4 regions of the Clostridium sp. M62/1 genome follow, and region 1 is predicted to be linked to each of the others. Evidence: riboswitches for the same ligand, from Rfam matches in the RefSeq annotation. Region 1 holds a riboswitch; each other region holds the start of a gene.
What was found. A riboswitch is a leader RNA that binds a small molecule or an ion and turns the genes downstream of it on or off. The one in region 1 is predicted to bind FMN.
Positions count from the first base shown of each region.

Region 1 (7,285 bases):
ACATGGAATCCAACAAACCATGCAACAGCGGTTTTCCTTTACCGTTTTTTCCTCTGGTTGATAGGCGTTCCCGTTTTCTTTGATTTTTGGAGAATCCGAATAAGCCAGCGAAATTCTTCATCTGACAGATTTTTATAGTTGATACCGAGCTGCTTGCAGTAAAGCACTGCCAGTTTTTCCAAACGGCTGCCCTTGAAATTTTCGACCGCTTCCAGATTTTCTTTCAGTTCATTGGCAACAGTGGTCTGGGGCGCACTCTCACTATCCTTTTTATGGGTTTCCCGAATATCCCGGATAATCAGGTTTAGGTCATCCAGAACCATGTGGCTGAAATATTCATCATCACTGATATGGGCGGCTTGCAGCACTTTCAAATGTGGGTCATCTTCGCCAGGGCGATACCGTTCTATGATTTCATGTCGGACAGTATCGACAAGGGTGTTGAGGTTTTGAATCTGCATGGTGGCAATCCCATCCACATAAATCTCAATGTCCGCAAGAAACTTGATAAAGTCCTTATGGGTGGCAAGTTCGCAGAGCAGACGGTTGTTGATCCGACCGCTTTTCAGAAGTGCAACCATTTCATCGTTCAAATGCAGCTCCGTCAGTGGCGTGTTGATCTGCTCCCTGTTCTCTGTCCGGCACAGCAGATAATCGACGGAAACCCCATAGAAGTCTGCCAGCGTGATAAGGTTGCCATGATTGATTTCCTTAAAATCTTCTTTTTCATAACTGCCAAGGGCTGATTTAGAAATACCCGTTAGTTTTGATAGTTCTTCCAGATTTAAGCCTTTGTCCTTGCGGAGTTCCCAAAGGCGTTCCTGTATGCTTGTTGCTCCTTTCATGGGCACACGCTCCTTTCCAACGGTTTCATTGCTGCCGCTTATCTGGATTATATCACACTTTCCGTAATCGTGGAAATTTCTGATTTTTACCCTTAATTCCTACTTTGTGGACATACGGCACAGGGCACAAAAATGTTCTATGATACAGGTAGTTCATCGATGGATTATTCCAATCGAATGACCAGCCTGTGTGGGATATGCTTCCCCGGCGATGTAGCGCCATGAATTTTGGCAGGGATATGGAGGAACCCTGACCGAAACGAGCGTACCAAAGGGAGCGATACGCCGCTGTGAGATTCAGGGGAGGAACGACACCGGGGAGAACTGGCGAACTGACACCGAAATGATACCGAAACACGACAATCTGATAGGGGGATAGTCTACCCTATCGCTGATACTTCGGGAGATTTTAAGCGGCTCTATGGCTGTAATTTTGCCGAAAATCGCCCCCGAAACCATACACTAAAACGGGAGGAAACACAATATGCCGAGAATGAGCAAAAAGAGGAAGTATGAGCTTTCCTTTTACCTCAATGACCGGGGGCGTGTCACTTACAACGAATTATGCCGGAAATGCCAGCATGGGTGCAAGCAGAGCTTCCGGGCGGTTGTGATTGACTGCCCCTGTTATTTATCCAAACGAGCAAAGAAAAAGGAGGAACACACAGAATGAATTTTGAATTTATGACGATAGACACACCATTGCCGCCCTGTATGCCTTTTCCCAGAGCGTTGACAGGATTTCCAGTCAGCAGCACCGCAAAGGTCATGTACTGCCGGATGCTGGACGCTATGCTCTCCAAAGGGCAGGAGGACGAGAACGGAATCCTCTTTGTCTGCTTCCCTGTCACAGCCATTGCCGCAGTCCTGTCCCGCAGCTCCATGACGGTCAAGCGTTCTCTGAATGAACTGGAAACTGCCGGACTTATCATGCGGGTGCGTCAGGGCATTGGAGAACCAAACAGGATTTATGTGCTGATACCGGGAAAGGAGGACGCTGCCCTTGCCTGATACATCAAAGCTGGAAAAACTCAATCGGGAGTTGGAAAAAAGCGAAAAGAAACTGCGGAAAGCCATCAATGATGAAAAGGCATTGCAGCATCAGCTGAAGCAGCTTACCCGAAAAGAACGAACGCACCGGCTCTGTACACGTGGCGGTATGCTGGAAAGTTTTCTGCAAGAACCGGAACGCCTGACAGATGATGATGTCATGCTGTTGTTGAAACTCATTTTTCACAGACAGGACACGCAGGAACTATTGAAAAAACTGCTGGAACGGGAGATGCCGGAACCCCCTTAGTTTACTAAGGGCGCAATTATACACCACCCAAAGGTTGGTGCATTGCGTTCTCCGAAGGCTCCTCGCCGGAGGGCTGTGATTTTCCGCAGTCATGGTCTGCTCCAAATCATACAGGGGACGCTACGCTTCCCCTGCGCTGGCTGTCGCCAGCTACCCTTTTGTGGACTTGCCGCCCGGAAACACCTTGCGCTGCAAGCTGTTCCCGTCCAGCAAGTTTTATCAGTCGAGCTATCCTTATCTACGGTAATTTAGTATAATAAGGTCAAAAAACAGAACGCTATCATTGTGCAACCGATATGCAACTGATAATTGCTTGATAGTTGGTGGTAGCAACACGGTAATTCAGATAGAATAAAGCCAACAAAGAAAGGAGGTCATCCAAATGTTAGTAAACATCATTATGATTGTAGTCGGAATAGTTTTCTCATGTATCTTTGTCGGCTTGCTTATCCTTGTTATTCGTGCATTGCTTAAATATATCCGTACAGAGAAATGAAGCCAACAGCAACATTAGGAGGTGGTCAAATGAAAGTAACCGTATTTATGATAATCGTTGGAATAATTTTCTTATGTATCTTTGTTGGTTTGCTTACCCTTATTGTTCGTGCATTACTCAAATATATCCATTCAAAAGATGTACGGCAGGAAAAATCCGTAGTGAGGAAATCGTTGGGTGAAGCACTCAAAGTACACAGAACACAGTGCAAAATGACGCAGGAATTTGTTGCTGAAACGATTGGTGTTAGCAGGCAGGCTGTTTCAAAATGGGAAAATGGAGTTTCCCAAACAAAAGGATATTAAGAAATAACCTGTGTTTACCTGCTTGCAAATTATTGTATTTGGATAAACGAGAAAAAAACTTTTTATTGACAGATATAATATCAGATATTATAATTGTCCGTAATTGAATAACTATCTTCAGGGCAGGGTGTAATTCCCTACCGGTGGTATAGCCCACGAGCCGAAAGGCATGATTTGGTGAAATTCCAAAGCCGACAGTATAGTCTGGATGAAAGAAGATGAAAGTAAGTTTATGCTTTTTTTGCGTGCTCTGGAATGATTTTATATTGTTTCAGAGCATTTTCTTTAATCGCATAAATCCTCTTTTGCATGTCTTGGATAGATTTTATTCAAGGCATGTATTTTTTTGGAGGTGTAAAAATGAGCGATACAGAATACATGAAATTAGCAATAAAACTGGCAAAAAAAGGTGCTGGCTATGTCAATCCTAATCCTATGGTTGGGGCAGTAATTGTAAAAGATAATCGAATTATAGGACAGGGATACCATGAAATCTTTGGTGGATTGCATGCAGAGAGAAATGCATTAAAAAATTGTAGGGAGTCACCTGTAGGAGCAACACTTTATGTAACACTTGAACCATGCTGTCACTATGGTAAGACACCACCTTGCACAGAAGCAATTATTAAAAGTGGCATTACAAGAGTAGTCGTCGGAACTTTAGACTGTAATCCTATTGTGTCTGGAAAAGGTGTAAAGGTACTTGAGGAAAACAACATTCAAGTTGTGATAGGAATTTTAGAAATGGAGTGTCAACAGTTAATCAAAGTTTTTAGAAAATATGTTACAAGGCATATTCCTTATGTTTTTATGAAATATGCAATGACAATGGACGGGAAAATAGCAACTTATACAAATCAATCAAAATGGATAAGTGGCGAAAAAGCGAGAAAACAAGTACATCAATTCAGGCATAAGGTTACTGCGATCATGGTAGGAGTGAATACCGTTATTCAAGATGACCCTTTACTGACATGCCGATTAGAAAACGGGGAAAATCCTATTCGTATCGTATGTGATACAGATTTAAGAACACCCATTACATCAAAAATTATCAAAACAGCGAATGACATTAAAACATATATCGCTACTTCTTCTATTGATGAAAGTAAGATTGCTCTTTACAGAAAATGTGGTTGTGAAATTATTTATACGAAGAAAAAAGGTAATCATATTGACTTAATGAATTTAATGCAATGTTTAGGAAATATGCAGATAGACAGTCTACTTTTAGAGGGTGGAAGTGCAATGAATTGGAGTGCTCTTGAGCAACAGATTGTTGATGAGGTGCAAATTTATATAGCACCTAAAATATTTGGTGGGAGTGCAAAAAGCCCTGTAAGTGGTCAAGGTGTTGCTTTTCCTAATGACGCCATTATGCTTAAACCATATGCTTTTTCTCAAGTGGGAAATGATTATTTCATAGAAAGCGAAGTGATTTATCCATGTTTACAGGAATAATAGAAGAAATCGGTAAAGTAGAAAGAATACAGAAAGATACTTGTAACTGTAAACTATCCATTAAAGCTTCAAAAATATTAGAGGATATACATTTAGGCGACAGCATAGCAGTCAATGGTATCTGCCTTACAGTTACTTGTTTCACTCGACAATCTTTTACAGTTGATGTGATGAATGAAACATGGAACAGAACGGCTCTTAGCCTGTTAAGACATGGAAGCCTTGTGAATTTAGAAAGAGCTATGCCTATGAATGGCAGGTTGGGCGGTCACATTGTTACGGGGCATATTGATGGGACAGGCAGAATATCGTCTGTGCGTAGAGACAAAAATGCGGTGTGGTATCAAATCAATACGCAAAGAGAAATCTTAAATCTAATTGTTGAAAAAGGTTCGATTGCTATTGACGGTATTAGTCTTACTGTCGCAAAAGTATCGAAAGCAGATTTTTCGGTATCCGTTATCCCTCATACTTTGGAGCAAACAATTCTCAAGAATAAACAAGTCGGGGATATGGTAAACCTTGAAAATGATATATTAGGGAAATATGTGCAGAAACTCATAGACAACAGCAATGAAACAGAGTTGTCGAAAGAGTTGTTATGCCGATACGGATTTTAGCAGAAAGGATAAAGGAATTATGAAATATCAAAAAATAAAAGAGGCATTGCAGGCGTTACAAGAGGGAAAACTTGTTTTGGTTATGGACGATAAAGAGAGAGAAAATGAGGGGGATTTAATTTGTTCGGCACAATTTGCGACAACAGAAAATGTTAATTTTATGGCGACTTATGCAAAAGGCTTAATCTGTATGCCTATGAGTGAAAGTCTGGCTAACAGGCTCATGCTTTCCCCTATGGTTGAAGATAATACAGATAACCATGAAACTGCCTTTACAGTTTCTATTGATTATAAGGATACTACAACAGGTATTTCTGCCGAAGAAAGAGGATTAACGGCTCGTATGTGTGTGACTGAGAATGTAAATCCCTTTGACTTTCGTAGACCGGGGCACATGTTTCCTCTGATTGCAAAGAACGGAGGTGCTTTGGAAAGAAATGGACATACAGAAGCAACGGTTGACCTATTGAGGTTGGCTGGCTTAAAAGAATGTGGCTTATGTTGCGAAATTATGAATGAAAACGGGAAAATGATGAGAACACCTGATTTAATTCAGTTTTCTCAAACACACCATATACCTACCCTCACAATTAAAGAATTACAGGAATACAGAAAAGTATATGATTTGCTTGTAGAATGTGTTTCGGTTGTAGAAATGCCTACAAAATATGGGAATTTCAAAGCACATTGTTATATCAATAAATTGAATGGAGAACATCATGTTGCATTGGTTATGGGAGATTTGAATAATGGAAACGATGTGCTATGTCGTGTCCACTCAGAGTGCTTAACAGGAGATGCCTTTGGCTCTTTACGCTGTGATTGTGGACAGCAGTTAGATAAAGCAATGAAAATGATTGCAGAAAATGGTTCTGGTGTATTGCTTTATATGCGACAAGAGGGACGAGGTATCGGGCTTGTCAATAAACTAAAAGCCTATCATTTACAGGATAACGGTATGGATACACTTGACGCCAACCTTGCATTAGGATTTCAAGGCGATTTAAGAGAATATTATATCGGTGCACAGATTTTAAGAGATTTGGGAATAAAATCATTGCATTTACTTACAAATAATCCTGATAAAGTTTATCAGTTAGAAGATTATGGAATGAAAATTTCAAGCAGAGTACCGATTGAAATAGAAGCAAATCCTTATGATAGTTTTTATCTAAAGACAAAGAAAGACCGAATGGGACACATTTTGAATATGGAGGAAAAATAAATGAACACTTTTGAAGGAAATTTAGTAGCAGAAAATATAAAAATCGGTATTGTTGTAGCAAGATTTAATGAGTTTATAACTTCTAAGCTATTAGCAGGTGCATTAGATAATTTGAAAAGAGAAAATGTTGGTGAAAAGGACATAGAGGTAGCTTGGGTTCCGGGAGCATTTGAAATACCTTTGATAGCGTCTAAAATGGCAAAAAGTAAAAAATATGATGCGATTATTTGTTTGGGAGCAGTTATTCGAGGTAGTACAAGCCATTATGATTATGTGTGTAGTGAGGTATCAAAAGGAATTGCTCAAATCAGTTTAAATACCGAAACACCAGTTATGTTTGGTGTTCTTACGACAGATACGATTGAACAGGCGATAGAACGAGCTGGTAGCAAAGCAGGAAATAAAGGCTCTGAATGTGCACAGGGAGCTATTGAAATGGTAAATCTAATTCGTGCATTAGAGGTATAATATGATTGGGGATTAAAAGGTAAAGCGAAAAAGCATAATAGGCGGAGTGATCCAGACACGGCGGTGGGAAAATCTCTTAGATTTTTCCACCGTTTTTAGTGGCTGGTTCACTCCGGCAGTTGAGCGAGCTTGCGAGCGAACAGTAAGCCCCCGTTATCTAACAAGGGGGGCACAAAAAACAAGAAACAATATACACTACTAAGCGGAAAACGCTGTATTTACAAGGTAAAATCGCTTTTAATAGGGTGTTAACTAAAAAGCACTCATTTAATACATAAAAATTGAATAAGACATAGGAAAGACAGTTGATTTCAAACGAGAAATTGATTGTCTTTTCTTTTGCGGAAATTTAAGTATAGGCAATTATCAAATATGGTAGTTGCCTTTTTTGATTGGAGGAATTGAAGAATGAATGATAAAAACTTTATAGAAGAATTAAGACAAAAGCGTGAAGAATATGGAGTAACACAAAGAAAACTTGCTGTTGCCTGTGGTATCAGTCGTACATATTTTAACCAGATAGAGAATGGGACTGTTGTTCCCTCTGCTGAACTAAAACAAACGA
Region 1 covers NZ_CP085988.1:362,267-369,551, reverse strand. The annotation lists gene LK436_RS02000 (helix-turn-helix domain-containing protein) at 39-845, opposite strand; gene LK436_RS01995 (hypothetical protein) at 1,330-1,518, shown strand; gene LK436_RS01990 (DeoR family transcriptional regulator) at 1,515-1,856, shown strand; gene LK436_RS01985 (DUF3847 domain-containing protein) at 1,849-2,145, shown strand; gene LK436_RS01980 (helix-turn-helix transcriptional regulator) at 2,671-2,946, shown strand; FMN riboswitch at 3,056-3,170, shown strand; gene ribD (bifunctional diaminohydroxyphosphoribosylaminopyrimidine deaminase/5-amino-6-(5-phosphoribosylamino)uracil reductase RibD) at 3,307-4,407, shown strand; gene ribE (riboflavin synthase) at 4,392-5,027, shown strand; gene LK436_RS01965 (bifunctional 3,4-dihydroxy-2-butanone-4-phosphate synthase/GTP cyclohydrolase II) at 5,047-6,252, shown strand; gene ribE (6,7-dimethyl-8-ribityllumazine synthase) at 6,253-6,720, shown strand; gene LK436_RS01955 (replication initiation factor domain-containing protein) at 7,129-7,285, shown strand, end outside.

Region 2 (7,285 bases), 930 kb from region 1:
ATCATCTCGATGGCTGCCATAAAGGGCTCCACCTCTTTTCCCTGCCCTCCGAAAAGCCGGTAGACCTCCCTCATCAGCAGAGGGCGCAGCCGCTTCCCGCCTGCCCTCACGCTGTAATTCATGGCCTCGAAAATCGTTTTCTGATGTCCCGTTTCCTGGGGAAGGTAGGAGAAAACAATCTCCTCTGTCTCCCTTGTATACTGTAAAAGCTGTTCCTTAAGCTCCATATTCTCCTCCCGTATCATTGACCGCCACAATCTGTTTTTCCACCCGGTCAATTTTTCCTGCGCAGGCCTTCACAAGCTTCATTCCCTCCTCGTAGTACCGGAAGGAATCCTCCAGAGAGCTGCTGCCGTCCTCCAGCTTCCTGATCATGAGATCCAGCTCCTCAAACAGCTCCTCAATGGAGCGGGGATCCTCGGACGAGCCGCCGGCGCCTGCCTCTTTCTCCTGTCCCCGGGAATTTTCCTGCCCGTCGCTTCCGGTCTTCCTGGTTCTCTTCCTGGCCGCCGTCTTTTTCTTCTCCGGTACAGACTGAGTCTCTGCCTCCATGCCGGCCTGCATGCCGGCCTTCTCCTGGGGCTTATCAAAAATCCAGCCGTACTCGCTGTCCTGCGCTCTTTCTTCTCTGTCTTCCATTAACTCTCCTCCTGGACTTCCAGTTTCTCATAAAGCTCTGTCTGCTCCGCTCTGGCCTCAATCTGCCCGTCCGCCAGACGGATGCTCAGGCGGTCGCCGGGCCTTACAGAGGCGGCATGGTCCACCCTGCGCCCCTCCTCATCGGTGATAAAGCCAAAGCCACGGCTCAGTTTCTCCAGGGGAGACTGTCCGTGGAGTCTTCCGCTCATGAGAGCCAGCCTGTGCCTGCAGTCTGACAGCCGCCTTTCCATCAGACGCTTCAGTTCATCCTCCGCCGACACAAGGCGCTGCCGTTTTTCATTGATCTGGCGCTGAGGATCGTGGAGACGAAGCTTCAGGCGGTACTGCTCCGTCTGATAGCGCACGCCGTCTATCTTCCTCTTAAGCCCTCTTGCAAGAAGCTCCTTTGCTCCCCGAAGCTGCGCCTCAAACTGGCCAAAGTCAAACACTGCCAGCTCAGCCGCTGCCGAGGGAGTGGGCGCCCTCAAATCGGCCACGTAATCAGCTATGGTCACATCCGTCTCGTGTCCCACAGCAGAAATCACAGGGGTACTGCAGCGGAAGATAGCCCGCGCCACAATCTCCTCATTAAAGGCCCACAGATCCTCGATGGAACCGCCTCCGCGGCCTGCAATGATCACGTCAAGCCCCATCCTGTCAAGGACCTCAATCCCCCTTGCAATGCTCTCTGCCGCTCCCTCTCCCTGCACCCTGGCCGGGTACAGCACAAGCTGCACATAGGGGTTTCTCCTTGAGGAGATGTTGATAATATCCCGGATGGCCGCCCCGGTGCTGGCTGTCACCACCCCAACCGTCCTGGCAAATTTCGGGATCGGCCTCTTGTACTCGGGGGCGAACATCCCCATCTCCTCCAGCTCATTTCTGAGCTTTTCAAACCGCCGGAACAGATCCCCTGCCCCGTCCAGGGCAATCTGGGATGCATAGAGCTGATATCGGCCGTCTCTCTCATAGACTTCCACGCTTCCCTTCACCACCACCTGCTGCCCGTCCCTCAGCTCAAAGTCCAGTCCGCCTCTGCGGCTCGCAAACATGACGGCCTGGATTGCCGCCAGCCCGTCTTTCAGCGTAAAATAGATATGGCCCGAGGTGTGGTACTTGCAGTTAGACACCTCTCCCTTAATGGAAATGCGGCTCAGGGCAAAGTCCTGAGCAAACATGTTTTTAATGTAGGCGTTTACCTGGGAAACTGAATAGACACCTGCCACCTGCGCTCCCTCCGTCGTTTCAAAAGCTCTCTGCCCAGCTGCCGCCTATACCAGCTTTGCCAGAATTCCGTTTACAAAGGCCGGAGACTCGTCGCCGCCGAACTTCTTTGCCAGCTCTACGGCCTCGTTGATGGCCACCTTGTCCGGCACCTCCTCGTCATAACGGATCTCAAACAGGGCCAGACGCAGAATCGTAAGCTCTACCTTTCCCATGCGCCTGGTAGTCCAGCCCTCGGCCGTCTCATTGATCGCGGTATCCAGCTCTGTAAGCTTTTCCAGAACCTTTTCTACCTTGTTTTTCACATAGCCGCTGTCGTAAACGTCCAGCTCCGGGCAGTGAATCAGTTCATAGACGCCGTCAGAGGTGTAATCGTCCTCCCTTGGTTCTGTAAAATACTGCTCTATCTGCTCCTTTGTCTCCCCCTCCGGGTAAAAATCAGCGCAGAACAGCAGCTTAAAGCAGTGCTCACGCAGTTCTCTTCTGGTCATAAAATGTATCCTCCTGATTTCTTCTGTCTTGGTCAGCCATTCACAGTCGACTATTACTCTAATTTATCATTATAACTGAATGAGAGAAATTCTACAATACTTACATGAAACATTAAACAAAACAATGCATAAAACATTTCTGTTCCATCCCCTGAATTGCTGTTCCTAAAACTTTTCTTCTTTCGGTTTACAGGTGAAAAGTTTCACGTTATACTTAATAAGATAGAAATAGGATAGAAATTTTGCCTGTAAGCACATGTCTGACTCGGCGGCAGCGCCGTACTCAGCCGGCAGGCAAAATATTTGCATTACTTTTTGTATTACATGATGATCATATTTGAAATTATATTTCATACAACGGAGGAATTTGAAAATGAATTTAAGACGGATCCTCAGGCCGGGCCTGGCCCTGCTGCTCTCTCTGCAGCTTATGCTGTCATCTTCCCTCACAGCTCTGGCCGCTCCTGAATGGCCAAGCGATACAGGAATTATGGCTGACATCGGAATTGTGATTGACGCTGATTCCGGGGCAGTGCTGTTTGGTCAGGGCATCCATAACCAGTCGCCGCCGGCCAGTATCGCAAAGCTTCTGACAGCACTGGTAGTGGTAGAAAACAGCAGTCTTGACGATATGGTCACCTTCTCCCATGACGCCGTGTACAATGTGGAGTCGGGAAGCGGAAACAAGAAAAATATCGAGGAGGGCGATGTCCTGTCCGTGCGCGACTGTCTCTATCTGCTGCTTCTGCAGTCCAGCAACCAGGCAGCCAACGCTCTGGCCGAACATGTGGCTGGAAGCCGAGATGCCTTTGTGGAGATGATGAATGAAAAGGTCAGTGAACTGGGCTGCGTGGACGACACCCACTTTGCAAATCCTTCCGGCCTTAACGATGACACCCAGCACGTTTCTGCCTATGACATGGCACTGATCGCAAAGGCAGCCTTTGACAACCAGCAGGTTTATGAAATTGCCAGCACAAAGTCCTACAAGCTGCCTGCTACCATCAACAACCCAAACGGCGTCACCTGCACCAATGAGCACCGGCTGATCATCACGGAGGACGAGACAAGCGAGCTTTACTATCCGGCCGCCAAGGCGGGAAAGACGGGCTACACCTCCCTGGCCGGGAACACCCTTGTCACCTGTGCAGAAGAGGACGGCAGATGTCTGATCTCTGTCATCCTGAAGGGCCAGCCGTCCCCCAACTATTTCCTGGACGGAAAGAACCTGCTTCAGTTCGGATTTGAACGGTTTCAGAACCTTTCCGTGCCGGACAATGAAACCCGGTACGTCACAGGGGAGGAGTCCGTGGCTGTAAACGGAACCGAATACAGCCCGTCTGATCTGGAAATCGAGGCAGGAACTGTCATCACTATCCCAAAGGACGCTTCCTTCCAGGATGCCGCCCTGGAGCTTGTGACTGTTCTTCCTGACAGCCATCCCGACCGCGCTGTCGCCCTTCTCCAGTACACCTACAACGACCGAAAAATCGGACAGGCCTACCTGCTTTTAAAAGAAAGTGCAGTGCCTGCTTCCAGTGAGAGCACAGGAACCGGCGAAGCAGAATCCTCTTCCCCTGATTCCGGCAGCTCTGAGGCTCCCGGCGAATCCGGCGCGGGCTTCTCTCTCCCCGCCCCAACCCTTCCGGCTGTCGCAGTTTCTCTTCTCGTTCTGGCAGCGGCTCTGATCGGAGCCTACACTGTATACTCGAGAAAGAAAGAGGCCGAGGACTTGAGACGCCGCCGTGAACGCCGTATGCAGAGGCTCCGGGAGGAAAACTACACGGAGGAAGAGTTCTTCCAGCTGCTCAATGAGAGAAAGCGCCTGGCCTCCGAACACGGGCAGAGCCTTTCATCTGCCGGCCGTTCCGGCCGCAGGAAGAAAAAAGCTTCCTCTGAGAAACACATCGAAGATGTCAGCAAAGACTTTGACTCTGAGGAAGAGCAGGGACCTTTATAAGAGGTGTGCCTTCCTCTGCCTCAGAGATTCCCTGTCAGTGAGGATGCCTTCTTCTGCAGAAGGCATCCTCTTTTGTCTCTCCGTTCCCACGTTCCGAAAGCTCTGCAGCTCCGACTCTTCCCTTCCTGTTTCCTGCATCCGCCTCCCCCAGCCGCTGAGCAGCCGTTTCAATGAATTTCTGTACAGGGAAATAGTTATAAAATTAGTAACAGTTCAGCCATATATCTTCTTGCCCGCTTAAAGCGGACAAGAAGCGTCTGGCGTCGGAATCTTCGCATGGCTGAACTGTAACTAAAATATTTGAAATTTTGAAATTTTCTCTTTACATTTTCCCTTTCAGGGTATATACTTCAAACTATAGATGACGTCGAAAGACACATTGATACAATTCCATATCTGAAGTCTTTGTGGCAGGGTGGAAGTCCCTACCGATGGTTACAGTCCATGACCTGACGGCGTAAAGCGCGTAAAACGCGTATAAGGCCTGATGCTGATCTGGTGAAATTCCAGAACCGACGGTTACAGTCCGGATGAGAAAAGACGTTTTCTGTAACTCTACCTGAAGACCGTTGTGTTTTCAGGCTTTTTTGCTGTATGGCGGCTTTTTCAGGCTGCACGGCAAAAGCCTGCGGGCAGAAGCACAGAAGGATGCCCGGTAAGGCGAAACAGACCGTGATAAACCCCTGCAGAACACAGGACTGTCACGGCAGCGCACAGGGCGGACTTTTCCCTCTGTGTTATCATCAAATTTCAGGAGGACAGAAAAATGAACCAGAAACTGAACACAAAACAGCTGACACTCTGCGGACTTATGGGGGGACTCTCGGCAGCCCTGATGTTTTTTCGATTTCCCCTGCCGTTTATGCCGCCGTTCATGGACTTTGACTTTTCCGGCCTGGTGGAGATCATCGGCGGATTTACCATGGGGCCCTTCGCCGCTCTGGCAATTATTACCCTGAAAATTATCCTGAAAATACTCTGGCAGGGCAGCTCCTCTGCCTGGACCGGAGAACTTCAAAACTTTATGTTAAGCTGCGCTTACGTGCTTCCGGCTGTCTTCATCTACAGCACCCGCAAGACAAAGCTGAGGGCAGTCATCGGCATGTCTGCCGGGACCGTCATCTGTGCGGTGACTGCCGTATTTACAAATCTCTATATCATTATCCCCTTTTATACCTCCTTTATGGGGATTGGGATGGATGATATTCTGTCCATGTGCCGGGCAGTCAACCCTCTTCTCTCCACAGAATTATCTCTGGCTCTCCTGGGGATCATCCCCTTCAACCTCATAAAAAACGGAGTGCTGTCCGTTCTGGCCTTTGCCGTCTACAAGAAGATAAGCCGCCATATCAAACAGTTTGTCTCCTGCCAGGGCGGGCAGAGCCAGCCCTCCCGACAGCCGGCAGCTGTCAGGATCAAAAATTCGGATGAAGGCAGCCAGAAGGGCAGCACGGAACATCCGAACAGCTAGGACTCAGACAGCCTGAGTCAGGTCTCTTTAAAACAGCGCAGATGACAGACTTAACAGGAAAGGAAACCGAATTATGAAATTCAGCAGAGAAAAAAATCTCACCTTTGAGCAGGCCACGGCCCTGATGTTTGAACAGCTGGGTCAGTGGAAAATCATGGCTCTGGCCTCCAGCGTAAACGACTATGTGATGGTGCGCAATGTGAGCTGCCTTTTTTACGACAAAAAAATCTACTTTAAGACGGACAAAAATTTCCGGAAGACGAAACAGCTTTTTGAAAATCCCCGGGTGGCCATGTGCTGGAGCGGCGTCCAGGTGGAGGGGACTGCCAGAAACCTGGGACTTGTGACACAGGAGCCAGGAAGGCGTTTTGAGAAAGGCTACAGGAAATATCTCTGGAAAAGCTATAACGCCTACAGCCATGAGGATACTGAAATTCTGATTGAGGTGACGCCGAAATTCGTGGAAATCTGGGATACCAGCGGCGAGGATGAGTACGCCTATCAGATTTTTATTGATTTTGAGAAGCAGAGTGTGTCAGTAAAGCCCTATGATGTAGAAAGGCAGGAGCCTGGAAAGACAGGAGCTCCGAAGGGCAGGAACTCCGAAGGATAGAAACTACGAAGAACAGGAACTCCAAAGCACAGAAGCAGAAGGAAGAACGGCAGAAAATGAAGAAAGGGGAGCTTTAGTCCGCCTGAGCAGAACTAGAGCTCCCCTTTTTAGCCTTAAGGCATAACGCCCTGGGCCTTTTTCACTGTTGTCAGTGTTTTCAGTTATTTTTTATTCATCTTTCCCATCAGCATTACAACCAGGGTAATCAGGATAACGACTACGAAAATACCGCTCATTCCCTGCGCCATAATTTCCAGGGCGATTATAAGATTGTCCATCATAATTTTTTCCTCCTACAGGAACTGTGTCACCAGCTTGATAACAAGGCCGCCTGCGATTACGGATGCGATCTGGCCGGATACGTTAGCACCTACAGCATGCATCAGGATGATGTTGCCCTTCTCTTCCTCCTGAGCCATCTTCTGAACAACTCGAGAAGACATTGGGAACGCGGAAATTCCGGCACCGCCGATCATCGGGTTAATCTTCTCCTTGCGGAACAGGTTGATAATCTTCGCAAAGACAACACCGCCGATTGTATCGAATATGAATGCCACAAGACCGATGCACATGATCAGAACTGTGTCAATACGGACGAAAGCATCAGCTCTCATGCTGAAAGAGATTGTGATACCTAACAGCAGTGTAATCAGGTTTGCAAGCTCATTCTGTGCTGTGTCGGACATGGACTGCAGCACACCGCACTCGCGGATCAGGTTTCCGAACATCAGGAAGCCTACCAGGGCAACAGATGCCGGAGAAATCAGACCTACAATAATTGTAACGATAATCGGGAAGGCAATCTTTGTAGTTTTAGAAACTGCCTTCGGGCTGTATGTCATATGGATGCGGCGCTCCTTCTTGGTCGTCACAAGGCGGATAGCAAA
Region 2 covers NZ_CP085988.1:1,291,095-1,298,379, reverse strand. The annotation lists gene LK436_RS06445 (polyprenyl synthetase family protein) at 1-227, opposite strand, end outside; gene xseB (exodeoxyribonuclease VII small subunit) at 217-639, opposite strand; gene xseA (exodeoxyribonuclease VII large subunit) at 639-1,865, opposite strand; gene nusB (transcription antitermination factor NusB) at 1,911-2,354, opposite strand; gene LK436_RS06425 (D-alanyl-D-alanine carboxypeptidase family protein) at 2,728-4,314, shown strand; FMN riboswitch at 4,712-4,860, shown strand; gene LK436_RS06420 (ECF transporter S component) at 5,081-5,785, shown strand; gene LK436_RS06415 (pyridoxamine 5'-phosphate oxidase family protein) at 5,859-6,398, shown strand; gene LK436_RS18360 (OadG-related small transporter subunit) at 6,560-6,679, opposite strand; gene LK436_RS06410 (sodium ion-translocating decarboxylase subunit beta) at 6,692-7,285, opposite strand, start outside.
Region 2: it holds a riboswitch for FMN, as region 1 does, so the genes downstream of both, LK436_RS06420 (ECF transporter S component) here and ribD (bifunctional diaminohydroxyphosphoribosylaminopyrimidine deaminase/5-amino-6-(5-phosphoribosylamino)uracil reductase RibD) in region 1, are expected to answer to the same signal.

Region 3 (7,285 bases), 1.9 Mb from region 1:
AATTAAAACGATCAATATGGCCGACATTAGCCACAGGAAGAACTTTAAAGTATGATTTCAGAAGGGCCAAACAGCTTTGCCACAGAGAACACTAGATGGCAGGGTATAGAGTGGAACATGGAAATAGGTGCAAAATGAGGCAAGGCGTACAACGAAGCAGAAAGCGGAAAGGTGAAAAGCGAAAAGGGACAGACGATTTATATAATCAAATAATTCATAATGTAAACATAAACAGCAGACAATACAAAACACTTTATAGCAGTCAGCAGAGTTTAAATAAACAAGGCACGGACTGGGCGATTGGACGAAATGATAAAGCTGTATATCTGAAACATTGAAGATTGCAAGGAGCGCAGCATAAAACACAAAAAACACAAATTAATCCCAGGAACAGGCCATGGACCTTGTGAAGGCACAAACAGGAACCGGTGAAAGGCAAAAGAGCTGTATAAACCGCTTTTCGCACAAACTATTCGATAAACTATTCTTTCACGAATAGTTATAGATGAAGGTGGCTCTTCTGTTCCGTAAGATGTTTTCCGGTTTGTTATCGGTGATTCTGGTTTTCATGTGCTGCTGTGCTATGCAGGTCCAGCCGGGTGAACTGATGGCGATATACTGAATCATTGATAATCTATAAAAATCCCCTGTAGCCATGCCCCAGGGGAAAAGTTTTTTTATCCGATTTCCTTCAGCATCAGGTTCCGGCCTTCCAGAACGGTTTGGACAAAAGCAACAGGTTCATCTTTTTGCTCTATTTCAAACCATTATCCCTATTCCACTAAACTCCGGTAATCAGTCCATTCCCTGTTCGTATGACTTACTGTCACGTTATTGGTATTTCCGGCGCTCTCGTGGATACATATCATATCCCCCGTCGCCTCATCCCATCCCAGAAACATAACAACATGGGCATCATCTCCTGATATAACTGCAATATCTCCCGGCTTCAGCTCCTCCTTTGTGACTGCTCTTCCGCTCTCGGCCAGACTGCTGGTGCCTGCACTTGTAATCGGGGAGCCCAGAACCGACCAGTAAACCCAGTTGATCCATCCGGAACAGTCGAGGCCTTTTAAGGTGCGCCCCATTGTGTCCGGAGATGTCAGCGAAAAGAAGTTGTTTCCGCCAAATCCAGGGCAGGCCGGTTTTCCTCCATAGTAATATGGAACCTTTCCCACGGAATCCAGCGCAAAAGCTATCAGGGACTTTCTCTCCGCCGACAGCTCATCAGGCAGGAGGCTCATATACGTTTCATATTCCTGTCTCGTAAGCGTCTTTCCAAAGGACACTGCCGGGCGGGTAAAGCCGAACTGTGCCTCCCAATCCTGGTCAGCCAGGGCACACGCCGCCTTCATGGTATCGTCATTCCACCCCGGCCAAATCAGAGTCTCTGCCATGGCAGAATAAACGGCATCTTCCGGGCTCTCCTCCTCTGCAGCTTCTGTCTCCTGTATGCCCTGAGCCAGCAAAAAAAGATTGTTCTTTTCGTCAAGGCCGTTGATACGGACAGTTACTGTGACGTCCACATGTCCCGGGCACCCTGAAAAGTTCTCTCCGTCTCCCGTCTCCTGTCCCGCCGAAGCCTGCTGTGCCATTTCCTGGCTGATGTCAGGTATCTGCTGACGATTTATCTTTTCTCCCTCTGCATTACCTGTCTTCTCGCTGTATTTGGTTTTTACTGAAACTCCTGTACCTTGGCTGTTCTCATTTTTTACCGAAACATCCCCATTTTGGCTGTTCTCGCTTTTTACTGAAGTATCCATATTTTGGCTGTTTCCATTTTTTACTGCATTTCCTGCAGCTTCGCTGTCTGCTTCATTGTCTGTATTTTCTTTGCTTACAGTTTCTCCGCTCTGTTCTCTGCTGTCTGTACTTGCCGTATGGTTCTCTACCGCCTTCGCCGCCCCTTCGTCTGTCTGAGCTTTTGGATCGGAAGCCGGCCCGGAGGGCATCTGCACTGCCTGCCCTTCAGCTGAAATCTCTGCAGCTTTTTCCTGATTCAGAGTTTCATTTTCTGGAAGCACCTCTCTCTTAGGCACACTTTCTGTTTCCCCGCTCTCCTCCTCTTCACAGCCGCCGCAGTAATAGACAGAGCCTACAGAAATATCATACTGGTGAGAAAGCTCCCACAATTTAAAGGCATAGTCTTCTGTTGCTTCATAGTCATCCCAGGAGTGGTAATAGGCATAAACACTGGCTAAGGACAAAATTTCCTGTGAGTTGGTATAGCTTTCATCTGCCTGGGCATCTCCGTCTAAAAACTGCAGATGGATGCTCGTCCTGTATGGAAGCCGGTTCAAATCATGGTAAATTCTGTACATCCACTCCTGTTCCTTCTCATTCAGCTTTTCAAAAAGCTTTCCGCCCAGAGACTGAAGGTGATGGGACGGATTGAGCAGGCAGAGCCCTCTCTGTATCTCCTGAAACATCAGATTCTCCATCCCCGCTGCATTCCCTGGCTGTGAAAAGAGATATGCCAGATTCAGACTGAGGGCAGACGGGGTGTATCCGGCTCCCATATTCGACGGCTGAAGGTGTTCCAGAAACTCCTGACAGTACCAGGCAGCCTTCTTTAGAACACCCGTTTCTTTGGCACCTGTGTCTGTGAACACTTTCGTATTCCTTCCATCTATTCTGAGGCCGGCTTCAGCACCTGCCTTTCTCACCACAGCCTCCTCTTTTAAATTTTTTTTCTCATCCTCTCCGCCTTCATTTTCCTCAAAAGCGGCAAGTCCGCTGATGTCCGTATATTGTGAAATTTTAACTGGCAAAATCGAGGCCGCCGCCAGGGTAGCGGCAGCTGCTATGTATGTTCTGAGCTGATTGGTCATATCTGTATTTCGGCGTTTCGCCTGTCTCCCATCTGTAAAACTTAACTGAAAATAACCTGTACTAATAACATATCACGAACGCTCTTTCCATATCAATCACAAATCACAAAATTTTTGAATCAGAACGTCAGGCTTTCATGGTTACAAACAGGTAACTATGCCACAATATTGTGCGTACTTCACAGTCCGCACAAAGGAGATTACAATAAGCTCATAAGAAAACACAGGAGGTATTCATCATGAACGAAGTTGTTAAATTTTTACAGGAAAATCCCGTACAGTATCTGGCTACCGTAGGCCGTGACGGAAAGGCCAAGTGCCGCCCCTTCATGTTTGCCGGTGAGCTGGATGGCAGGCTGTGGTTCTGCACCAACAGCACCAAGGAAGTCTACAAGGATATGCAGGCCAATCCCAATATTGAGATTTCTGTTTCCAGTCCGGCTTATGCGTGGATCCGTCTGAACGGCGAGGCCGTTTTCGAGAACAACATGGCCGCCAAAGAGATGTGCATCCGGAACCCCATTGTCAAGGGACAGTATGGTGAGGCGGCCAACCCGATCTTCGAGGTGCTCTACCTGAAGAACGCTCACGCTGTGATTGCCGACTTCTCCGGCAATCCGCCTAAGGAGTATGACCTGTAAGAAGAGCTTTCCAACTATCTTCGGGGCAAGGTGGAATCCCTGACCGGCAGTGATAGTCTGCGAACTGCATCAGCAGCCGAAACGGTGAAATCCCGTTGCCGACGGTAATAGTCCGGATGAGAGAAGATATGACAGGAGCAGCCCCGCAGGAATCAAACCTTGTGGGGATTGTTCCTAATCTAAATCATATCTCAATAGGAGAATCATGAAAACGATTGCCGCGCAAAAAAGAACGTCGATTCAGAATGTGCGTATGCTCGCAGTGAGTGCCGTGCTCTCTGCTATTTCTTTTGTGTCTGCCTTTTTTGAATTTTATTCTGCTTCCCGTATTTGAAGCATTCATGCCGTTGGACCAGCTGATTGCTTCTTTTGGCCAGTTTATTCCCTTCATCAGGACGAAACTCGATGTTGTGCTGTTCAGCGCGTTTCCGTTCAGTTTACTGAAAGGAATCGGTATCAGCCTTGCCACCATACCGCTTTATAAACGGCTTGCCCCGATATTAAAGGGCAGACAGAAATAGGAGATTCATCATGCAGACAAGAAATTATCTGAAATATATCGCGGAAGAAATCCATTCTTCCGCATTTGCCACTGTGGACAGCCAGGGGCGGCCCGTCACCTGCGCCATCGACATCATGGACTATGATGAAAGCGGCCTCTATTTTCTGACCGCAAAAGGGAAGAACTTTTATGACCGCTTGAAAGCCAATGAAAATATCGCCTTTACTGCCATGAAGGGAGAAGATACCCTTTCCTGCGTGGCCGTATCAGTGCAGGGCAAGGCAAAAGAAATCGGCCCGGATAAATTGCCTGACTTGTTCCGTAAAAATCTGTACATGGAGAAAATCTATCCAGATATACCCTCCCGCAGCGCTCTCACTGTGTTCAAAATCTACGAGGGGGCTGGCGAATGGTTCGACCTTTCTAAACGGCCCATAGACCGGGCCAGTTTTTCTTTCGGGGGCGCACAGGCAAAGGAAACTGGCTACTTTGTGACAGATAAATGTATCGGCTGCAAACTGTGCTACTCGAAATGTCCGCAGAAATGCATTGATATTACACAAAAGCCCGTCGCGATTGAACAGGAACACTGCCTGCACTGCGGGAACTGCTTTGAAATTTGTCCCGCAGGGGCAGTCGAAAGGAGGCAGTCCCCATGACACAGCCAATTACCCAGGGACAGCGGCTTGACTTCCTTATCCGCTGCTTGCTGAACGAAAACGAGGAATATAAAAATAGAGAGATTCCTGCCGGACAGCCGGATAAGCGTCGCCTTTTGCGAAGCCTGATGAATGTGCGGCCGCCTGTACCAGCCAGTGAAGAATTTTTGAAAGTGCAGGACGCCTATCTGCAGGAACGGCTTGCAGAGCGGGGCGTTACAGAACCGGAGAATCTAACGCCGATACAGCCGGGAATATATCTCTGGCAGGGCGATATCACCACCCTTGCCGCTGACGCCATTGTAAATGCGGCGAACAGCCGGATACTGGGCTGTTTTGTTCCCTGTCACGGCTGCATTGACAACGCTATTCACACTTACGCAGGCATACAGCTCCGTATGGAGTGTGCCCGCATTATGGCTGGACAGAGGAAAGAAGAAGCCACAGGCAAGGCAAAAATCACGAAAGCCTACAATCTGCCTTGCCGCTATGTGCTGCACACCGTGGGGCCCATCATCTACGGAACCGTCACAAAGACAGACTGTGAACTGCTGGCAGGCTGCTATCGCTCTTGTTTAAAATTAGCGGCAGCTTACGGTTTGAAGAGCGTGGCATTTTGCTGTATATCCACTGGCGAATTTCATTTTCCAAATGAACTGGCGGCAGAGATTGCCATACAGACAGTCAGGACATGGCAGCAGCAGAATTCAAACAGAATCGAGGTGATCTTCAATGTTTTCAAAGACAGCGACTATGAAATCTACAAACGTCTGTTATGATAAAATATCGCGGCTGAAACACCAACTGGATACTGCAGATGCAGTTATCATCGGCGCCGGTGCTGGACTTTCCGCTTCAGCTGGCTTTACTTATACAGGAGAACGCTTTGAAAAATATTTTGGGGACTTCATTCAAAAGTATGGTTTCCGCGATATGTATTCCGGCGGCTTCTATCCCTTTGAAACTTTAGAGGAACACTGGGCATACTGGAGCCGGTATATCTACATCAACCGCTATCTGGACGCGCCAAAACCTGTATACGGCGATCTTCTGAGGCTGGTGCGGGACAAGGACTATTTCGTGCTGACTACCAATGTAGACCACTGTTTCCAGAAGGCCGGATTTGATAAGCACAGGCTGTTCTACATACAGGGCGATTATGGCCTTTGGCAGTGTTCCAGACCCTGCAGCCAGAAGACCTACGACAACGAAGCCGTTGTCAAAAGGATGCTGACCGAACAAAAGGACATGAAAGTGCCCGGTGAATTAGTGCCCCACTGCCCCGTATGCGGAGCGCCTATGTCTATGAATCTGCGGGCAGATATGACTTTTGTCGAAGATGAAGGCTGGCACAGGGCCGCTCAGCGCTATGAAGATTTTCTTCGCCGCCATGAAAGAATGCATATTCTCTATTTGGAATTGGGCGTAGGCGGCAACACGCCGTCTATCATCAAATATCCTTTTTGGAGGATGACCTGTCAGAATCCAAAGGCCGCCTATGCCTGTGTAAATCTTTCAGAAGCCTACTGCCCGAAAGAGATTCAGAGACAGGCTATTTGTATTGAAGGCGATATAGGCAGAACTTTGAATGCGCTCCATTCCTAAAACGGCCAAGCCAGCCCATACTTTTTATCGTACACAGCAAAGAGCCGCAGGCTGAAAATCATTGAAACAATTGAAACAATGCTCAGCCTGCGGCTCTTCTTAACGGCGGTTATAAAGCTGTTTTATTTAGCTATTTTATTTAGCTGTTTTATTTCTCTGACGGTTTATTTTTCCGATACTCCATCTTTGTCTCTGCAAATGCCTTAATAATCTTCACTGCCCCTTCATAGCCAACGGCACTGCTGTTGATGCACAGATCATAGCTCTTGCAGTCTCCCCAGCGCTTGCTGGAATAGTAATTGTAATAGCTGGAACGCCTTTTATCCGTCTTAATCATAATTTCTTTTGCCTTTGAGCGCTCTATATTGTGCCGCTCCATCAGATGGCGGATTTTATCTTCCTCATTTCCGCAGATAAACACAGAAACCATTCCCGGATAGTCGGCAAGCGCATAGTCAGCACAGCGGCCCACGATCACGCAGGATTCTTCCTCGGCCAGCTTCTTAATCGCATCGAACTGTGCCAGAAAAACCTTCTGATTTAAAGGCATATCAAGATAACCGCCTCCCGAATATCCGACGGAATAGGAATCCATAATCAGAGAATAGAGAAAGCTGTTTGTAGGCTTTTCATCGTGTGATTTAAAAAGCTCTTCGCAGAGTCCGCTGTGCTTTGCCGCAAGTGTCAGCAGCTCCTTGTCATAGCACTTAACACCCAGATCATTGGCCAGCAGCTGGCCGATATGGCGGCCCGCACTTCCGCTTTCACGTCCTATTGTAATCACAAGATTATGTTTCATAATAACACACTCCCCTCTGCCCGACTACTATAATTATGCTATCTATACTGATAGTATAACGCAAATTTTCCGAAAAGTCATCTATTTTTTTGCATATAAAAAATATTTATGTGCTATTAGACAAATTTTCATAAATTGTGCACATAAAAGCTCTGTCGGAACCAGAAGGAAGATTAGATTTCTCTGACTGAGCTTATCCAATTTTTCTAAGCTTATCTAAAAGCTCGGAAAAATATTCCGGAAGAGGG
Region 3 covers NZ_CP085988.1:2,272,534-2,279,818, reverse strand. The annotation lists gene LK436_RS10635 (NlpC/P60 family protein) at 774-2,771, opposite strand; gene LK436_RS10630 (pyridoxamine 5'-phosphate oxidase family protein) at 3,071-3,472, shown strand; FMN riboswitch at 3,485-3,604, shown strand; gene LK436_RS10625 (4Fe-4S binding protein) at 4,004-4,633, shown strand; gene LK436_RS10620 (protein-ADP-ribose hydrolase) at 4,630-5,412, shown strand; gene LK436_RS10615 (SIR2 family NAD-dependent protein deacylase) at 5,387-6,238, shown strand; gene LK436_RS10610 (AAA family ATPase) at 6,387-7,037, opposite strand; gene LK436_RS10605 (RluA family pseudouridine synthase) at 7,231-7,285, opposite strand, start outside.
Region 3: it holds a riboswitch for FMN, as region 1 does, so the genes downstream of both, LK436_RS10625 (4Fe-4S binding protein) here and ribD (bifunctional diaminohydroxyphosphoribosylaminopyrimidine deaminase/5-amino-6-(5-phosphoribosylamino)uracil reductase RibD) in region 1, are expected to answer to the same signal.

Region 4 (7,285 bases), 400 kb from region 1:
ACGGGGAAGGAGCTGGAATTTATGCGCCGGGCTATGGCTCCCTGCGACAGTCTGGACGTGGAGAAGCTGGCCATGGCGGCCCTGTCCGGCGTTCCTGCTATCTGTGAATACCTGGGGGAAACGTCCTACAGAGACGGGGCAGAGGCATTAAAGGAGTCAGCCTCAGCCTTTGAGCGGTGGTGCGACAACCAGCTGATAGAGTCTATCAAGCCGCAGAAATACAATCCGTTTTCAGCGGGCCCTCTGGTGGCCTACCTGCTTGCCAGGGAAAATGAGATTAAAACTGTGCGGATCATCCTGACAGGAAAGCTGAACGGCCTGCCGGATGAGAGCATCAGGGAAAGGATCAGGGAAATGTATGTATAAGATAGCGGTCATCGGAGATTACGACAGCATTTACGGCTTTGCTGCCCTGGGGCTTGACACATTTCCCGTAAAGGAAGCAGAGGAAGCGGAAGAGCTGTTTTACCGCCTGGCCTCCGGGGATTACGCCGTCATCTATATTACGGAGGCGGCAGCCGCCGGTATCGGCCATGCGATCGAAAAGTTTAAGGAGAGTCTGCTCCCGTCCGTCATCCTGATTCCCGGTGTTTCCGGGAATACGGGCAAGGGGATCGAGAGAGTCAAGAGCTCCGTGGAGCAGGCAGTGGGTTCGGATATATTGTTCGGCACAGTTTAGCCGGGCTGACAGGGAAAAGATTAGAAGAAAGGTGGGTGAAGCCTTCCAATGAGCAAAGGTGTGATTAAAAAGGTAGCAGGCCCGCTGGTCATTGCAGAGGGGATGCGGGATGCAAATATGTACGACGTAGTCCGGGTCAGCAGCCAGCGGCTGATTGGAGAGATCATTGAGATACACGGGGATCAGGCGTATATCCAGGTTTACGAGGAGACCTCGGGACTGGGGCCGGGGGAGCCGGTGGAGTCCATGGATATGCCGCTGTCCGCTGAGCTGGGACCGGGACTCATCACGAGTATTTACGACGGAATCCAGCGTCCTCTGGACGATATTATGAAGATAACAGGGAGCAATAACCTGAAGAGAGGCGTGGAGGTTCCCTCCTTAAAGCGTGACCTGAAATGGAATTTCGTTCCCACAGTGAAGGCCGGCGATGAGGTAGAGGCCGGAGATATTATCGGAACCGTGCAGGAGACCATTGTGGTCGTACACAGGATCATGGTTCCAAACGGCGTAAAGGGCACCGTAAAGGAGATCCGGTCAGGAGAGTTTACAGTGGAGGAGACAGTGGCTGTCATATCAACGGAAAACGGAGACAGGGAGCTGACCCTGATGCAGAGATGGCCCGTCAGACAGGGGCGGCCCTACCAGAAAAAGCTGCCGCCTGAGATGCCTCTTGTGACAGGCCAGAGGGTCATCGACGCCTTCTTTCCTATCGCCAAGGGCGGCGTGGCCGCAGTTCCGGGGCCGTTTGGAAGCGGCAAGACCGTGATCCAGCACCAGCTGGCCAAGTGGGCGGAGGCCGATATCGTGGTCTATATCGGCTGCGGCGAGCGCGGAAATGAGATGACAGATGTATTAAACGAGTTTCCGGAGTTAAAGGATCCCAAGACAGGCCACTCGCTGATGCAGAGGACGGTGTTAATCGCCAATACCTCCGATATGCCTGTGGCTGCCAGGGAGGCTTCCATTTACACGGGAATTACCATTGCGGAGTATTTCAGGGACATGGGCTACTCGGTGGCCCTGATGGCCGATTCCACCTCCCGCTGGGCCGAGGCTCTCAGAGAGATGTCAGGCCGTCTGGAGGAGATGCCCGGCGAGGAGGGCTACCCGGCTTACCTGGGAAGCCGTCTGGCTCAGTTCTACGAGAGGGCAGGCCATGTGATCTGCAAAGGAAAGGACGGCAGAGAGGGAGCTCTGTCCGCCATCGGAGCCGTTTCCCCTCCGGGAGGCGACATTTCCGAGCCTGTTTCCCAGGCGACGCTGCGCATCGTGAAGGTATTCTGGGGACTCGACTCGTCCCTGGCCTACAAGAGGCATTTCCCGGCTATCAACTGGCTGACCAGCTATTCGCTCTATGTGGACAACATGGGCAAGTGGTTCAACGAGCACGTTTCATCGGAATGGATGACCTGCCGTCAGGGCATGATGAGCCTTCTGCAGGAGGAGGCAGAGTTGGAGGAGATTGTAAAGATGGTAGGCATGGATGCGCTGTCGCCTTCTGATCGCCTTAAGATGGAAGCGGCCCGCTCCATCCGCGAGGACTTTCTGCACCAGAACTCCTTCCACGAGATTGACACCTATACGTCCCTGAGAAAGCAGTTCCTCATGATGAAGCTGGTGCTCGCCTTCTACGATGAGTCAAGGAAGGCCCTGGAAAACGGGGCAAACGTGCAGGGGTTAATCAAGATGGCTGTGCGGGAGAAGATCGGCCGTTTCAAATACGTGACGGACGATGAGATTGAGAGGGAATACGAGGCAGTTAAAGAGGAGCTTGGGAAGGAAATTGACGACGTGCTCAGAAGGGAGGACTTCTAATGCCAAAGGAATACAGAACCATACAGGAGGTTGCAGGTCCTCTGATGCTGGTGCGGGGCGTTGAGAATGTGACCTACGACGAGCTGGGAGAGATTGAGCTGGCAAACGGAGAGACAAGGCGCTGCAAGGTCCTTGAGATCGACGGGGGCAATGCCCTGGTACAGCTGTTTGAGAACTCCACAGGAATTAACCTTTCCAACAGCAAGGTGCGTTTTCTGGGAAGGACCATGGAGCTTGGGGTGTCTGAGGACATGCTGGGACGCGTCTTTGACGGACTGGGACGCCCCATCGACGGAGGGCCTGAGATCCTTCCGGACGAGAGAAGGGACATTAACGGACTTCCCATGAACCCGGCTGCCAGAAGCTACCCCCAGGAGTTTATCCAGACAGGAGTTTCTGCCATCGACGGACTGAACACTCTGGTAAGAGGACAGAAGCTGCCCATCTTCTCGGCTTCCGGCCTTCCCCACGCAAACCTGGCGGCCCAGATTGCAAGACAGGCCAAGGTGCGGGGGACAGATGAGCAGTTTGCCGTTGTCTTTGCAGCCATGGGAATTACCTTCGAGGAGTCCCACTTCTTTACGGAGAGCTTTAAGGAGACGGGAGCCATCGACCGGACCGTGCTCTTTATCAATCTGGCAAACGATCCGGCCGTAGAGCGAATCGCCACCCCGAAGATGGCGCTGACGGCGGCGGAGTACCTGGCCTTTGAAAAAAATATGCACGTGCTGGTTATTCTGACGGATATTACAAACTATGCCGATGCCCTGAGAGAGATCTCCGCGGCCAGGAAGGAGGTTCCGGGCCGCCGCGGCTATCCGGGATACATGTATACGGATCTGGCCTCCATCTATGAGAGAGCAGGGCGGCAGAACGGGAAAACTGGCTCCATTACCATGATCCCGATCCTTACCATGCCCGAGGATGATAAAACCCATCCGATCCCGGACCTGACGGGCTACATCACAGAGGGGCAGATCATCCTGAGCCGTGAGCTCTACAGAAAGGGAGTTATGCCGCCTATCGACGTGCTTCCGTCCCTGTCCCGTCTGAAGGATAAGGGAATCGGCGAGGGAAAGACGAGAGCCGACCACTCCAACACCATGAACCAGCTCTTTGCAGCCTACGCAAGGGGCAAGGAGGCCAAGGAGCTGATGGTTATTCTGGGTGAGGCGGCCTTGTCCGACGTGGATCTGATTTACGCGAAATTTGCCGACGCCTTTGAGAAGGAGTACGTTTCCCAGGGCTATGAGACAGACAGGAGCATTGAGGAAACCTTAAAGATTGGCTGGAAGCTGCTCTCCATCCTTCCGAGAAGCGAGCTGAAGAGAATCGACGACAAGTTCCTGGATATGTACTACGGGAAGGAATAGGGGAGGTGTGAAGCATGGCTCAGGCCCAGGTGAACCCCACCAGAATGGAGCTTACAAGGCTCAAAAAAAAGCTGACCACAGCTGTCAGAGGCCACAAGCTCTTAAAAGACAAGCGAGATGAGCTGATGCGCCAGTTCCTCGATTTGGTCAGGGAAAATATGGCTCTCAGACAGAAAGTGGAGGACGGAATACGGAGCGCGAATTTAAACTTTGTCATTGCCAGGGCGGGAATGAGCGAACAGGCCCTGAACACCGCTCTGATGGCGCCGAAGCAGGAGGTGTATCTGGAAGCCGGGAAAAAGAATATCATGAGCGTGGACATACCCGTGTTTGAGTACAAGACCAGGACGGCCAGCGAACATGATATTTATCCCTACGGCTTCGCCTTTACGTCCAGCGATCTGGACGGAGCTGTAAAGTCTCTGCAGGACGTGCTGCCGGAGATGCTGAAGCTTGCACAGACCGAGAAAGCCTGCCAGCTTATGGCGGCGGAGATTGAAAAAACCAGACGAAGGGTAAATGCCCTGGAACATGTCATCATCCCGGAAACCCAGAGGAATATCAAATATATTACCATGAAGCTGGATGAGAATGAGAGGAGTACCCAGATCCGGCTCATGAAGGTGAAGGATATGATGCTGGAGGAGGCACATCATTATAAAGATAGGGCATAAAAGTAGGGCATAAAAGTAGGCCATAAAAGCAAAAACTCAGAAACCGAGGGAACGGTTTCTGAGTTTTTCTTTTATGGCGGGGGGAGGAGTGTCGGGCGGGGGAGGGAGTGTAAGCGAGGGGGCTTTTGTGGAGGGGAAGGGAGTGTCAGGCGGAGGAGGGTGTAAGCGAGAATTTCTTTGATGGAGGGAATGGAAGGGGAGGGCAGATGGGGGAATGGTGATTAATATTTGACACGGCTTCTGATACGTGCTACTATGTAGTAGAAAAATCTGTTTCAGGGCGAGGTGAAATTCCTCACTGGCGGTGATGAGCTTTGGCTTCGAGTCCGCGAGCTTTCCTTTGGAGGGCAGAATGGGTGGGAACCCCATACCAACGGTACAGTCCGGATGAAAGAAACAAAAATACGGTTATGTATTTTTCTGGTCTTGAAATTTATTTTCAGGACCTTTTTGTTTCCTGTCAGATTCTTTTCTATATTCACAGCATTCAGGGCCGACGGCCCGGCAGGTCTGTTTTTGTGAAGGATAACCTGTGTGAAGGTGCTTCAGGGTGTCAGCAGAGAGCAGATATGAGGTATCAGGAGACGCCCGGGAGGAAAACGGAGAGTCAATCACAGAAACGGAAACTGCAGGCATACTTTTCTATCAGGAGGAATTTGAAGATGAACAAAACGATGACCCGCTATTCTCAGACAGGCAGGGATCAGACTCTGCGCCTTGTAAAGATGGGCTCCCTTGTGGCAGTTTCCATTGTGCTTGTGTACCTTATCCATTTTCCGCTGTTTCCGGCGGTTGCGTTTCTGGAGTACGATCCGGCTGATATTCCGATTTTAATAGGAACCTTTACCTTTGGACCGGCTGCGGGCCTTGCGCTCACCCTTGTGACCTCGGTGATCCAGGGCGTCACAGTCAGCGCAGGAAGCGGACTCTACGGGATTCTTATGCACCTGATCGCTACGGGAACACTTGTCGTGGCGGCTGGAACCATCTATCACAGGAAAAAGACAAAAACCTTTGCCGTGATCGGGCTGGCGGCGGGCACAGCGGCCATGGCTGCTGTCATGGTAGGGGCAAACCTGATTATCACACCTCTGTTTATGGGTGTGACCAGGGAAGTGGTATGGGATCTGATGGCCTTTATCATAGGCTTTAATGTTATCAAGGCGGGAATCAACGGCCTTGTCACCTTTATCCTGTACAAGCGGATCTCCAATTTCCTGAAACGGAATTAAATGCGTTCCAAGCAGAGAACGGAGGATGACAGCAGAACAGGTGAATGACGGAAGGAAGGGGTGGAGATGAAACTCAACGAGGCATGGCTCCATGCAAAGCCGGCAGGCTGCGACGCTTGCATGGAGATATAATAGTCGCAGAATGAGATGCCGGCTTTGCCTCCTGGCGATTATTTCAAGGAGGAAGCCTGCATGAAGTATATCAATGCGAGAGTGCTTCTGCCAGAACCGTTAGTCAGGGAGCTGCAGAGATATATCCAGGAAGGATATATCTACGTTCCAACCGATCAGACACAGCAAAAGCGGTGGGGAGAAGTATCCGGGTACCGGCAGGAACTGCAGCAGCGAAACAGCCGTATCACAGCGGAGTACCGAAATGGGGTCTCTGCGGAGGAACTGGCTGAAAAATACTGTCTGTCTGTACATGCCATACGAAAAATCATTTATCAGAAATAACCGGCAGGGGCCTCGATGACGGGCCCCTGTCTTTTTGATCTGTTGCAAAGATTTAAAGATTTTGTCCCTTTCAAAAGACACGGCGCCTCTCAAAAATAAGGGCACTCCCCGAGTACACACATACCCGGCCGCAGGAGAGCTTGACGGCTCCGGCGGCCCCGCGCCGGCAAGCCTCCCACCGGCGGGGAAGGTATGAGAACGGGCTTCCTCATTTGGGGACTTTTGATCTGGTACAGTTTCATTCTGTAAAGTCCCGTGTCTTGTTCTGCGCATGCAGACAGAGTATGATAAAAAGAAAAACAGTGAGGAGGAAGGATATGTGTACCAGATTTGTCTATCGGGGAGATGAGGTGATCACCGGGTTTAATTTTGATATAGATCCCGCTGTCTGGGATTATCAGATAATGGAGGAAGAGGACAGATTCTATATTGGAATTCTGCGCCCTGACGGAGCGCGGCATGCCTATCACGGTGTTCACCGAAACGGCAATGCCGGAACACTGCTGTATGTCCATGGAAATCCCGCAGGGACCTATGAGGACAGGGAAGGCTGTGTGACAGTGGCAGATCTGACGGAGCAGTTTATCCGGGCACAGATCACATTCGACGAGGCCTGTTCCATCGCCGGGACAAAGAAGATTGTCTATGCACCGGACGCGACTATGCAGGCCGTGCTGTCCGACAAAGGAGGGCGCACGCTGGTGATTGAGCCTGGAATCGGCTGCAGGGAAGATACGGGGAGGTATTCTCTCATGACAAATTATTCCCTGCTCTCCCCGGAAAGTACTCGCCCTTTCCTGGTTCCGGGTGATGACCGATACGAAAGAGCTGGGAGGATTCTGAGTCAATACGGAAATACCTTTGGGGTATCAGACGCATTTTCTCTCCTCCATGCCGTCCGGCAGGAGGGACCCTGGGCTACCAGAGTTTCTTTCGTTTTCTCCGCCAGGGAGCAGGCCGTCTGCTATGTGGAGAATAATCATTTTGAGCAGGTCAGAACCTTCAGGTTTCCGGCGGCCGGATAAAAAAGGACCGGGATGCATATTACAGCAG
Region 4 covers NZ_CP085988.1:3,850,005-3,857,289, reverse strand. The annotation lists gene LK436_RS17900 (V0D/AC39 family V-type ATPase subunit) at 1-366, shown strand, start outside; gene LK436_RS17895 (V-type ATP synthase subunit F) at 359-679, shown strand; gene LK436_RS17890 (V-type ATP synthase subunit A) at 728-2,497, shown strand; gene LK436_RS17885 (V-type ATP synthase subunit B) at 2,497-3,870, shown strand; gene LK436_RS17880 (V-type ATP synthase subunit D) at 3,885-4,544, shown strand; FMN riboswitch at 4,812-4,947, shown strand; gene LK436_RS17875 (ECF transporter S component) at 5,207-5,776, shown strand; gene LK436_RS17870 (CD3324 family protein) at 5,969-6,232, shown strand; gene LK436_RS17865 (hypothetical protein) at 6,550-7,257, shown strand; gene LK436_RS17860 (LacI family DNA-binding transcriptional regulator) at 7,277-7,285, opposite strand, start outside.
Region 4: it holds a riboswitch for FMN, as region 1 does, so the genes downstream of both, LK436_RS17875 (ECF transporter S component) here and ribD (bifunctional diaminohydroxyphosphoribosylaminopyrimidine deaminase/5-amino-6-(5-phosphoribosylamino)uracil reductase RibD) in region 1, are expected to answer to the same signal.